2 regions of the Acetanaerobacterium sp. MSJ-12 genome follow, and region 1 is predicted to be linked to the other one. Evidence: a T-box and tRNA genes for the amino acid it is inferred to sense, from the RefSeq annotation. Region 1 holds a T-box; the other holds one or more tRNA genes.
The links. The T-box of region 1 lies ahead of tyrS (tyrosine--tRNA ligase). A T-box ahead of a tRNA ligase gene usually reads a tRNA of that ligase, here a tRNA-Tyr.
Positions count from the first base shown of each region.

Region 2: it encodes a tRNA-Tyr, which carries the amino acid that the T-box ahead of tyrS (tyrosine--tRNA ligase) is inferred to sense. The anticodon was not compared.

Region 1 is NZ_JAHLPK010000003.1:194,246-200,554, forward strand. Features, by position in the region: gene KQI11_RS04625 (TlyA family RNA methyltransferase) at 1-803, shown strand, start outside; gene KQI11_RS04630 (NAD(+)/NADH kinase) at 828-1,685, shown strand; gene KQI11_RS13440 (arginine repressor) at 1,689-2,153, shown strand; gene recN (DNA repair protein RecN) at 2,164-3,864, shown strand; T-box leader at 3,888-4,138, shown strand; gene tyrS (tyrosine--tRNA ligase) at 4,193-5,419, shown strand; gene KQI11_RS04650 (alpha/beta fold hydrolase) at 5,442-6,269, shown strand.
Region 2 is NZ_JAHLPK010000002.1:220,469-226,777, forward strand. Features, by position in the region: gene KQI11_RS03030 (transglutaminase-like domain-containing protein) at 1-1,096, opposite strand, end outside; gene KQI11_RS03035 (DUF58 domain-containing protein) at 1,113-2,303, opposite strand; gene KQI11_RS03040 (AAA family ATPase) at 2,328-3,293, opposite strand; tRNA gene KQI11_RS03045 (tRNA-Pro) at 3,571-3,647, shown strand; tRNA gene KQI11_RS03050 (tRNA-Thr) at 3,705-3,780, shown strand; tRNA gene KQI11_RS03055 (tRNA-Tyr) at 3,821-3,905, shown strand; gene KQI11_RS03060 (IS3 family transposase) at 3,981-5,132, opposite strand; gene KQI11_RS03065 (AAA family ATPase) at 5,460-6,309, shown strand, end outside.

The sequences.
Region 1 (6,309 bases):
CAAGACTGGACGTCTATCTGACCGAACAGGGACTGGCGGAGACCCGCCAAAAGGCCCAGGCCTACATCATGGCCGGCGATGTCTACATCAACGGCCAAAAGGCCGACAAGGCCGGCGACACCGTCAAAGAGGGGGACGCCGTCGAGCTGCGGGGCGCCAAGCTGCCCTATGTCAGCCGGGGCGGCCTCAAGCTGGAAAAGGCCATGTCCGCCTTTCCCATCTCCCTGAAGGACAAGATCTGCATGGACGTGGGGGCCTCCACCGGGGGCTTTACCGACTGCATGCTGCAAAACGGCGCGCAGAAGGTCTATGCTGTGGACGTGGGATACGGGCAGCTGGCCTGGAAACTGCGCTCGGACGAACGGGTGGTCAACCTGGAGCGGCAGAATATCCGCTACCTCACCGAAGAGCAGGTCCCCGACGCGCTGGACTTTGTCAGCGTTGACGTCTCCTTCATCTCCCTCTCTCACGTGCTGCCGGTCATCTGGCGCTTTCTCGCCCCCGGCGGCCAGGCCGTCTGCCTCATCAAACCCCAGTTTGAAGCCGGGCGGGAAAAGGTGGGCAAAAAGGGGGTCGTCCGCGACCCGGACACCCACCGCGAGGTCATCGAAAAGGTCATCTCCTTGGCTGGGGAGAACCAATTCGCTGTAAAGGGACTTGACTTTTCGCCTGTCAAAGGCCCTGAAGGGAATATTGAATACCTGATTTTCCTGGAAAAGGGAGCGGGGGAGGGGCTGCCGACCATTGGCAGCGAACAGGTCGCCGAGACGGTGACCGCCTCCCACCGGGCGCTTTCCGTCTGATTTAGAGAGAAGGAGGAAGGGCATTTGCACTCTTTTTTCGTCATCCCCAACCTGGACAAGCCGCGCACCCTCAAATACACCCCGGAGGCCTGCCAGATCCTCGTCGACTGCGGGGCCGAGGTCTGGATGCCCGCCTACCTGCGGGAGAAGGTCCATCTCCCCGGCGTTCGCTTTGTCGAATCGGCCGTCGGCTATGACTGGTGCGACTGCATCCTCTGCGTGGGGGGGGACGGCACCCTGGTCCACCAGGCCAAACACGCCATTCATCACGACAAGCCCATCATCGGCATCAACACCGGGCGGCTGGGCTTTCTCGCCTGTATCGACTGCCACCGGCTCGACCTCCTCAAGCAGCTGGTGGCCGACGACTACGCGATCCAGGAGCGGATGGCGCTGGACGCCGTGATTACACAGGGGGGGAGCGAGCGCTGCTACACCGCCATCAACGACGTGGTGGTCACCGGCGGCACCGTCTCCCGCCTGCTGGACCTGGACATCTGGTGCGGCGAGGAGCAGGTCATCAACTACCGGGCCGACGGGGTCATCGTCTCCACCCCCACCGGGTCCACGGCCTACGCCCTCTCGGCGGGGGGGCCGGTCATCGACCCGGCCATCGACACCTTGGAGATGACCCCCATCTGCCCCCACTCGCTCTTCTCCCGCCCCATCCTCTTCTCTCCGGAGAGCACCCTCGCCATCCGCCAGGGCGCTCGCAACCAAAACGACGTCTACGTCACCATTGACGGCGAGCACTCAGTCAAAATCGGCGGGGGGGACCAGATCCTTATCCGCCGGGCGGACAAAAAGGTCAAGTTCGTCCTGCTGGACCGCAGTGGGTTCTTTAAAGTCATCAAGGCCAAATTCATTGAAAGAGGGGATTGAAACGTGAAAGCAAAGCGCCAGGCCAAAATCATCGACCTCATCTCCCGATACGACATCACCACCCAAGAAGAACTCCTCAAAAAGCTACAGGAAGAGGGGTTCGCCGTCACCCAGGCCACCATCTCTCGGGACATCAAAGAGCTGCGCCTGGTGAAGAGCCTTTCGCGCGAGGGCGTCTACCGCTACACCACCCCCCAGCGCCCGGGCAGTGCGGGCGGCGTCAACTTCAACTACTCGATCATCATTGCCGAGGCCCTGCGCCAGGTCGACTACGCCCAGAACATCGTCTGCGCCTTCTGCTACAAGGGGCTGGCCTCTGCAGCCTGCGCCGCCTTTGACGAGATGCAGTGGAACGGCTTTGTGGGCTCCCTGGCGGGGGACGACACCTTTTTTATCTTGATGAAGAGCGAGGAGTACGCCCGGGAGCTCTGCGAGGAGCTGCGGACCTACATCCCCCAGAACAGGTAGGAAGAGCGCCATGTTGCGAACACTCTACATTGAAAATGTCGCCGTCATCCAGCGGGCAACCCTGCCGCTGGAGGCGGGGCTCAACGTCCTCACCGGCGAGACCGGCGCGGGAAAATCCATCCTCATTGGCGCGGTCAACGCCATCTTGGGCAACCGCACCTCCAAGGACATGGTGCGCCAGGGGGCCGACAGGGCCCTGATCAGCGCCCTGTTTGAGGAGCTCTCCCCGGCGGTGGCCGCCCGGGCGGAGGAGATGGGGTACGACTGTCCCGACGGCAGCCTGCTGATCGTGCGGGAAATCGGGCGCGACGGCAGAAACACCTGCAAGATCGGCGGCCGTCCGGCCAACGTGTCCATCCTCAAGGAGTTGGGGCAGCTGCTCATCAACGTCCACGGCCAGCACGACAGTCAGCAGCTGCTGGACGAGAAGAGCCACATCCGGGTGCTGGACACCTACGGCCAGTTGGAACCCCTGCTCGAGCGCTACCAGGCTCAGTATGTCAAGGTGCGGGACCTCAAGCGCACCATCGCCGACTTGGAGGCCCGCCGCAGCGAGCGGGAGCGACAGATCGACCTGCTCTCCTACCAGATCGGCGAGATCACCGAGGCCGACCCGGCCCCCGGCGAAGACCTGGTGCTGGAAGAGCAGATCAACAAGGCCAAATACGCCGAACTCATCGCCCAGAACCTGCAGGCCGCACAGGACTGTTTGAACGGCGGGGAGGAGGGGAGCGGCGCCATCGGCCTGCTGCAGACGGCAGCCCAGTCCCTGCAAAACATCCGCGAATACCTGCCCGCCACCGGCGCGGTGGGGGACAAGCTGACCGCCCTCCTCTACGAGCTGCAGGAGCACGCCGCCGACCTCTCGGCCCTTTCGGGCGGGCCGGATGCGGACGCCTATGTGGACATCGACTTTTTGGAAAACCGCCTGGCCACCCTGCAGCAACTGGAGAAAAAATACGGCGCCACCCTCGACGAGGTGCTCGCCTACCGGGACGACTGCCAGCGCCAGCTCGAGGCCCTTGCCGGCAGCGACGAGGAGATCTTCTCCCTCAAAGAGCAGATGCGCGACGAGCTGCGCACTGCCACCGACCTGGCCCAGCAGCTCTCGGCCAAGCGCAAAAAGGCGGGGGAGCGGTTCTCCGCCGCCATCTGCCGGGAGCTGGCCTTCCTCAACATGAGCGGGGTCACCTTTGTCACCGAGGTGGTCTCCGAGCCCAAGCTCCACCGGGACGGGATGGACGCCGTCCGCTTCCTCATCTCGGCCAATGTGGGGGAGGCGCCCAAATCCATCTCCAAAATCGCCTCCGGGGGCGAGCTCTCCCGCATCATGTTGGCCATCAAAAACATCCTCGCTGAGAAGGACCAAATCGACACCCTGATTTTTGATGAGATCGACACCGGGGTCAGCGGCAGCGCCGCCCAAAAAATCGGCCAAAAACTCAAAGAGACCGCCGCCTCCCACCAAATCATCTGTGTCACCCACTCGGCCAGCCTGGCCGCCTATGGGGGCAACCACCTGCTGATCTCCAAGCACTCCGACGGGGTGTCCACCTTTACCGACATCCGCCCGCTGGGGGAGGAGGACCGGGTGCGGGAGTTGGCCCGCATCATCTCCGGCGACGCGGTCAGCGGGGTGTCGCTGCAAAATGCGCGGGAAATGCTCGCCCGCGCCCAGGGCGGTGTTGACAACCGCCCGGCAAACGGGTAAGATACAGGTAATGCAAAAATTGCTTACAGGCAGAGAAGGGGACCAGTACCGCCGGCCCAAAGTCCCAAGAGAGCTTTCGTTTGCTGAGAGAAAGCGGCTTTTCCGGCGGGAATACACCCCTGAGCCGCCCTTTTGAACCCGGCCGATTTTTGGCCGGCAGTAGGGAGGGCCGTCCGGCGCCCGTTACTGCGCCCCAACGAGGCCGTCGCCCCTCCAACATGGGTCGGGAGACGGCAAACTGAGGTGGTACCGCGCGTGAAAACTCGCCCTCTGTGCACAAAATATGCACAGAGGGCTTTTTTTATCAAATGAAAAAGGAGAATGTATCGTGGGAATCTTTAATGAACTGCAGGCCCGGGGGCTCATCGCCCAGTCGACCAACATGGAGAGGGTGGAGGAACTGCTCAACGGCGACAAGCCGGTCACCTTCTACATCGGCTTTGACGCCACCGCCGACAGCCTTCACGTGGGGCACTTTCTGCAGCTGACGGTGATGCGGCGGCTGCAACAGGCCGGTCACCGCCCCATCGCCCTGCTGGGCGGCGGCACCACCCTGGTGGGCGACCCCACCGGCAAGACCGACATGCGCAAGATGCTCACCAAGGAGGAGATCGCCCACAACGTGGAGCGGTTCCAGCAGCAGATGTCCAAGTTCGTCGACTTCACCGACGGGCGCGCCCTGGTGCTCAACAACGCCGACTGGCTCTGTAAGCTAAATTATCTGGACTTTCTGCGGGATGTTGGTGTATACTTTACAGTGAACAAGATGCTCACCGCCGAGTGCTTTAAATCCCGCATGGAGAAGGGCCTCTCCTTTATCGAGTTCAATTACATGATCATGCAGAGCTACGACTTCCTGCACATGTACGACGCCGTCGGCTGCACCATGGAGCTGGGGGGCGACGACCAGTGGGCCAACATCCTCGGCGGGGTGGACTTGATCCGCCGCGTCAAGAGGGAAGAGGCCTACGGCATGACCTTCACCCTGTTGACCACCAAAGAGGGCAAGAAGATGGGCAAGACCGAGAGCGGCGCCGTCTGGCTCGACCCCGAGAAGACCAGCCCCTACGAGTTCTTCCAGTACTGGCGCAACATCGACGACGCCGACGTCATCAACTGCATGAAGATGCTCACCTTTATGCCCCTGGAGGAGATTGCCCAGTACGAGGCGCTGCAGGACCGGGAGATCAACCGCGCCAAGGAGAAACTGGCCTTTGAGCTGACCAAGCTGGTTCACAGCGAGGAGGAGGCACAGAAAGCCCTCGAGGCGTCCAAGGCCCTTTTCGCCGCCGGTTCCGCCTCTGAGCACATGCCCACCACCCCCCTCGACCAGTCCCTGGTGCAGGACGGCTCCGTCGGTCTGCTGGATCTGATGGTGATGGCCGGTCTGACCCCCTCCAAAGGGGAGGCCCGGCGGCTGGTGCAGCAGGGCGGCGTCAGCGTCGGCGAGGAGAAGATCGCCGACGCCCAGCACCGCGTCTCCCTGGACGCGTTCAAAGACGGCTTTATCATCATTAAAAAGGGGAAAAAGACCTTCCACAAAATCACCCTGTGACAAAAAAGAGAGGTGTGCGCAGATGACGACAGAAGTGTTTGGCGTACCGGTCGAGTACAAGATCGTGGGGGAGGGGACTCCCGTTCTCTGTATCCACGGCTGGACCGAGAGCATGGTGCAGATGGAGCACAGCATCGAACCGGTGTTTGCCCCCTTCATCAGCTACAAGCGGATCTACTTTGACCTGCCCGGCATGGGCAAGACCCCCCGCTGCGACCAGGTCAAAAACAGCGACGACATGCTGCAGTTTGTCAAAACTTTTATCGAGCAGGTCATTCCCGACGGGCGGTTTTTGGCCATCAGCCGCTCCTACGGCGGTTACATCCTCCGGGGCCTGCTGGCGGCCATGCCCGAGCGCATCATGGGCGGCATCTTCATCTGCCCGCTGGTCGAGCCCGTCCGCCAAAAGCGCATCCTCCCCAACTTCAAGGTGGTCTACCGCAACGAGGAACTCATCAAGCAGCTGCCCGCCTCGCACCGGGTGCTCTTTACCAACCTCTTTGTCATTCAGGACCAGTACACCTACGACCGCTTCTTGGATGAACTTGCCTCAGCAGCTGCCATCGACGAACCCTACCTGCGCAGCATCAGCCACTCCCCGGGGTACGCCTTCAGCGAACTGCCCGAGGAAAACGGCCTCTGCGACGTGCCCACCCTCTTTTTCCTGGGCAAACAGGACAACGTGGTGGGCTACACCCAGTGTGTCGATTTGGTGAGGGACCACTACACCCGCCACTCACTGCTGCTGTGGGAGAATGCCGGTCACAACCTGGAGATCGAGCACCACAACCTCTTCTGTGAGACGGTCAAGAGCTGGTTGCGGGGAATCGAAAACGAAGAGAGCCTTTAAAGCCCGCACAGCAAAATAGAGAAGAGCCCCCGGTGTTTGT
Region 2 (6,309 bases), on a different contig from region 1:
GGTCCCCCCGGTAGATCCCGCCCACATACCCCTTGAGGTAGATGGACTGGCCCAGGGTGGGGGTGCGGATCATCAGGTCGTTGGCGGCGTCGTAGTTGCGCCAGATGCCCAGGCGGCTCAACTGCCCGCGGTAGAGGTTGAGGATGCGGCTGGGCTGTTTCTCCATCGACACCTCGGAGAGCTTGTGCCCGGCGCCGTTGCGAAAGGAGGTAAAGGCCCGGCTGTTGTACAGCGGCGGCGAGATGATGAGCCCGCCCGCCGCCAGGCAGCAGAGGCAGAGGCCGACGAGGACACAGCCGCTCTTGAGGGCGGTGGCGTAGCGGTAGTTGTAATTTCGGTAGTCCACCCGAAAGGCGCGGGCCTTTTTCTCGATTTTTTCGGAGAAGTCCCTCTTGGCGCGGGGGTGCCGGGTGGCCAGGTGCAGGGAGAGCACCAGCGCGTAGGAGGCGGCCAGCAGCAAGAAGGGGAGGTAGGAGGGGGTGAGGCCGTAGAAGAGCCCCGGGAGCAGCGGCAGGAAGGTGGCCGCCAGGTAGAGGAAAATGTTGGGCCGGTAGAGGATGGCCACCCCAATGACAAAGAGGATGCAGCAGAGGGCAAAGTTCACAAAGAAGCGCTCGCTGGCCGGCTGGTCGTAGAGGGGCGGGATCCGGTAGGGGATCAAAAATTCAAAGGTGTGCCAGTTGAGCAGTTCGATGACCCGGTTGAAAAACATCTCAAAGCCGAAAAAGAGGGCGTCGCTTTTGAAGAGGCCGAAGGAGACGGCTGCAAAGAGGACCACCCCCGTCCCCGCCAGGGGGTATTTAAAGAGGGTGTAGAGCAGGCAGACCCCCACCAGACAGACCCCCAGCGCCACCGGGGAGACAAGGCTCACCGGCAGCTGGTAGAGGGTGAGGAAGCTGGCCAAAAAGGAGAGGGCGCAGAGCCCCAGCAAAAACAGCCGCACATACCACTTGGCCTGGGGGGCGCGCCGCTCCAGGGCGAGGGAGGTGTCCCGCAGAAGGACGATGTCGTCCCCCTCCAGCGGGGGGAGGGGCGCCGGGTGGCGCAGTTTGTAGAGGAGGGAGGGTTTCTTGCCGCGCTTTTTCTTCGCTTTCAAAGTCCAGTCCCCCCTCTCACAGAATCAGGGCCTGCAGGGCCCCTTCCGGGTGGTCGGAGTCCACACAGATACAGCGGATGCCATACCGGTCCAGCACCGGCATGTCGCAGTGGTCGAAGTCGTGGATGTAGAAAAAGGTAAAGGGCTCCCGGTGCTCCATCCCCATCTGCTCGATGGGGCCGGTCTCGATGATGGGGGCCAGGTAGAGTACCTGGGCGCTCTTAGCCACGGTGAAGTTCTGGCAGTAGGCCTGCAGGGCATAGATCTGTTCGGTGTAGCTGGCGGCGTCAAAGAGGTCGTCCAGGCAGCCAAACAGGTCGGCCTCGTCGGTGATCCGGTGGGAGGCGAGCCCCCCGTTTTGCAGGTCGTACCAGTAGACGGTGTGCTCGATCCCCTCCTGCAAAAAGAGGGGGGAGAGGACACAGAGGGTCTCCAAGATGGCGTCGAGGTAGTTCTTGTCCTCCCGCGAGCCGGAGACCCGGTAGAGCTCCAAGAAGATGCAGGTGGTGTCCTGCAGGGGGAAACTGGACTCCTTGACGATCATCTCGCCCACCTTGGCGGTGAGTTTCCAGTGGATGTGGTTGATCCGGTCGCCGGGCTGGTATTCCCGCAGCTTGAAGGTCTCGGAGGAGTCGTCCCCCCGCCGGTGGCGGGAGAAGGTGTTGCTGTCGGGCACGTGGCGGAAAAAGTCCACCCCGATGCGGGCGGCCGAGTCCACAAAGGCGGGCAGCACCGGCAGCACGAGGCGGCTGTTCGGCTCCAGCCGGATGCAGGTGATCCCCAAAAAGTCGTACAGTCGCACCTCGCCCAGGGAGAAGGTGATCTTCCCGGTGTGGCGGGGGGCCACCGAGTAGGAGATGGTCTGGGTGTTTTTGGAGAAGACGGGGGTCTCCACCACCGTCCGGTTGGGGTCGCCGTAGAACTGGTGGCGGGCCAACAGCTCCACCTGGCAGCGGGCGATGGGCAGCCGCCCCCGGTTTTTGATCTGTAGCTGCAGGGAGAACGACTCGCCCCGCCCCAGGGAGTGGGGGCCGGGCAGCAGCTCTACCTCGACTTTTTTGGCGCAGTGGCGCAGCAGCAGATAGAGCCCCAGGGGGAGCAGCAGCGCCATGGCGAAGGCCAGCATGGACAGGTACTCCCGGTAGGAGAAGGCGAACACCGCCATGGCGACGCAGAACGCCCCGTAGATGATGCGCGCTTTTTTCACGGGAACATCCCCTTTCGGCGTCTTCTACTGTTGGTCGAGCAGGCTCTCGGTGATTTGTGGGGCCGGGGTGTCGTTGAGGATCTCCTGCAGCAGGGTCTTGGCGGTGACCCCGCCGACCCGCGCCTTGGAGCCCAGCACCAGCCGGTGGGCGCCCACGTCGAAGAAGGTCTCCTGCACGTCGTCGGGCACCACGAAGTCGCGGCCGTAGAGGTAGGCCATGGCCTTGGCCATCCGGACGTGGGCCAGGGCGCCGCGGGGGCTCATCCCCAGGGTGATCATGGCGTGGTTGCGGGTGGCCTCGGTCAACTGGGCCACGTACTCGTAGATGGCCTTGTGCACGGTGACCAGCTGGGTCTCCCGCTGCATCTGCAAAATTTCCTCCCGGCTGGCCTGGGGGATGACCTCGTCCAGCGGGTTGCTGTCGTGGCGGCGCTCCATGATGGTGATGGTGCTCTCCACGTCGGGGTAGCCCATGGAGAGGCAGATGAGGAACCGGTCCAGCTGCGACTCGGGCAGGATCTGGGTGCCGGCCGAGCCCACCGGGTTCTCGGTGGCGATGACGATGAAGGGCTTGGGGGTCTCGCGGGTGACCCCGTCCACGGTGATGCGGCCCTCCTCCATCACCTCCAGCAGGGCCGACTGGGTCTTGGAGGAGGTGCGGTTGATCTCGTCGGCCAAAAAGAGGTTGCAGACCGCCGCGCCGGGCTTGTACTCAAAATCGCCCAGCTGCTTGTTGTAGATGGTGAAGCCGGTGATATCCGAAGGCATGACGTCGGGGGTAAACTGCATGCGGTGGTAGTCCAGCGAGAGGGCCTTGGAGAAGGCCATGGCCAGGGTGGTCTTGCCCACGCCGGGGATGTCGTCGAGGAGGACGTGACCCTGTGCCAGCAGGGCCATGAGGATCTTGGCGGCGATGTCGTCCTTGCCGACCACTGCTTTTTTGATTTCAGAAAGGATGCGTTGCGCCTTGGGGTTATACGTGTGCTCCATGCTTTCACTCCCTTTTTGCTCTGTCCGCGCGGCCGCCTCCCCGCGGGGCGGGGCGACAGGGCGGCCGTTTGCTATAACAACAGTATACATGAGCAAATTTTTTCATACAACCTGACGGAGGTTACAAAGTGTTACAGTTGGGTTACAGCGCGGCGAGAGCGCGGAAAAGAGGGGGGCGGATCTGGTTGACAAACGGGCGCGGATGGGCTAAAATATAAAAGCTGTGTTACGAATATCCAGCAATTTTTGGTGTGCTGCGCTGTAACACAAAGGCTGACGAGGCGTAGCTCAGTTTGGTAGAGTGCCTGGTTTGGGACCAGGATGCCGCAGGTTCAAGTCCTGTCGCCTCGACCAATTTTTTTGTTGACAACGCGAAAAGAAGATGGTATAATCCATACCGTTGTCACATTTGCTGGTGTAGCTCAGTTGGTAGAGCAGCTGATTTGTAATCAGCAGGTCGGGGGTTCAAGTCCGTCCACCAGCTCCATTGAAAAGAGCCGGCCAATGTGGCTACTAAAATAAAATATGGTGGAGTTCCCGAGTGGCCAAAGGGGGCAGACTGTAAATCTGTTGCGTTTCGCTTCGATGGTTCGAATCCATCCTCCACCACCAGATGATACGAAGGTAGGTTTTTGTAGTTTCTTTTTGGAAATGTACAAAACATACCTTCGTTTTTTATTATTGTAATTATGTATTTGTCGAATTTTCTGCATAATAATCTATTTCTACTTGTTCAGGTGTTCGTGCTTTCAACCGATGATGAGGTCGTTCATAATTAAAAAAGTGAATGTATTCCTCTACTGATTGTATTAGTTCTTCTGCAGTGAAATAAGCATGACGATGTAATTCTTCTTTTTTCATACAGGCAAAGAAAGACTCTGCTACTGCATTATCGTGCGGAGAACCGGGGGCTGAGAAAGATTGTTTCACTTTCTTTTTCCGAAGATATTGGCGAAACTCGTAAGAGACATATTGTGAGCCTTGATCAGAATGAAAAATTAGATTAGATGGGCAATCACGTTCCTGAAAAGCTCGTTTAAAAGCTTCTTTTGATTGTGCTGTATTGTTAGAGGTTGATACTTCGTAAGATATAACTTTTCTGGAGAATAAATCGATAATAACGCAGATATAATAAAATGTCTTATTTACCATCACATGTGTTGTATCACTGACCCAAACAATATTTGGAGCTTCTGTTGTAAAGTTTCGTTTTAATCTATCTTTTCGAAACTGTCGATGATAAATATTATTATCATATCGGGAGGGTTTCTGTGCTTGACAGCAAAGATTCATTTCCTTCATTAATTCTCGTATCTTTTCAATAGCAACAGTGTATCCTATTTCTTTTAATTTGATGCGAATTTTGGGCGCTCCAAATCTCTGCTTGCTTTCTTCAAATATTTTTTGAATAAGTGGACGAAGCTCATTATCTCGCAATTCATAACTGGTCGGAATATCTTTATGACGAATTCTATGATAAAGTGTTGTATGATTTACATCAAGTGCTTTACATACAAGCATCATTCGAAAATCGTAATGTTCCATTAATTCTAAAGCTGCATCAATTCGGTTTTTTAGAGGGGATTTTGGGGTGCAGCCGCTGATACGGTAGATCTCGTTTTCAGCCTTTAAACGTTCTAATTCTCTCTGCAAGGAGAGAATATTACCAGCCGAATACATTTTTCCCTGAGATTTCACAATTGGTTTCATATCTGAAAACCTGTTGTAGAGGGAGCTTCGGGAAACATTATAGCTTTTACAAAGATTAGATATGCTTTCTCCTGATTTGTATTTTTGATAGAGCATTTGTTTAAATTCATCTGAATAGGTTTTAGGCATAATTAAGTTTTCTCCTTTCTGTTGACTTTGACTATTGTAACAAAATTATCAGCTACCATAAAGGTCCATTGATTTATCATTTATCTTTCTTCAAAAAAGCCTAAAGTTAATGAAGGTAGAAACAAACAGAGCTTACTTCTAATATCAGAGAAAATGAATACCTGCAAAAAACAGCACCGATGTCCTCCAAGCGAGGTTCCGGTGCTGTTTTTTTATGAAACGACGCCTCAAATCATATTAACATATACGTATAAATGAGGATTTTCCTCAATCTAATATTGATTTATTTGACAAATTGTATTATAATCGACTTGAGGGAGTGAAAATATGCTAACTAAGTTTGTTTTCCGTAATTTTAAGTCTTTTCGAGATGATACGATATTGGATTTGTCTGCGTCGAAAATTACAGAATACGCAGATCACTTATTTGATACTGGAATTGAAAAGGTTTTGCCGACTGTCGCTATCTATGGAGCCAATGCAAGTGGCAAATCTAACGTTTATCAGGCTTTCGAATATATGAGCCAGTATGTTGTAAACTCATTCAAATTTGGTGGAGATGACGATTCAAACCAAAAATCAGACTTTGGTTATATGAAACCTACGCCTTTTTTGTTTGATAGCAAAAGCAAAAATCAAGAGTCTTTATTTGAAGTTTCCTTTGTAGATACAGGTAGCGAATCAATAAAATCATATCAATATGGCTTTGCGGTAAATTCACAGGGAATTACACGAGAATGGTTGAATCGAAAAGCTAAAACCGCAAGAGCTTATAAACGTATTTTTTATCGGGATGCCGAAACATTAGATTTAACTGGAATTCCTGTCAAATACCGTGAAAACTTAGAAGTCTCCTTGGAACGAGAGGTTTTGATTTCCTCCTTGGGAGCCAAACTGAAAATCTCCAAACTCAAATTTATCAGAGATTGGTTTTTACAAAATGAATTTGCGGATTTTGGGGATCCCGCTGAAAGTTTCTTTATGTCTCGTTTTTTACCTGCGGGGTTCGTTGATAATCAAGAAGTGCAGGATAATGTTGTAAGATTCTTTTCTGCTTTTGATGATTCCATCAAAGGGTTCCATATACAAAAGGTTACTTCCTCTGATTCTGATAAAAAGGAAGAGCATTATACAATAGACGCTATTCACTCGATGATTGACTCTGATGAAACCGCCT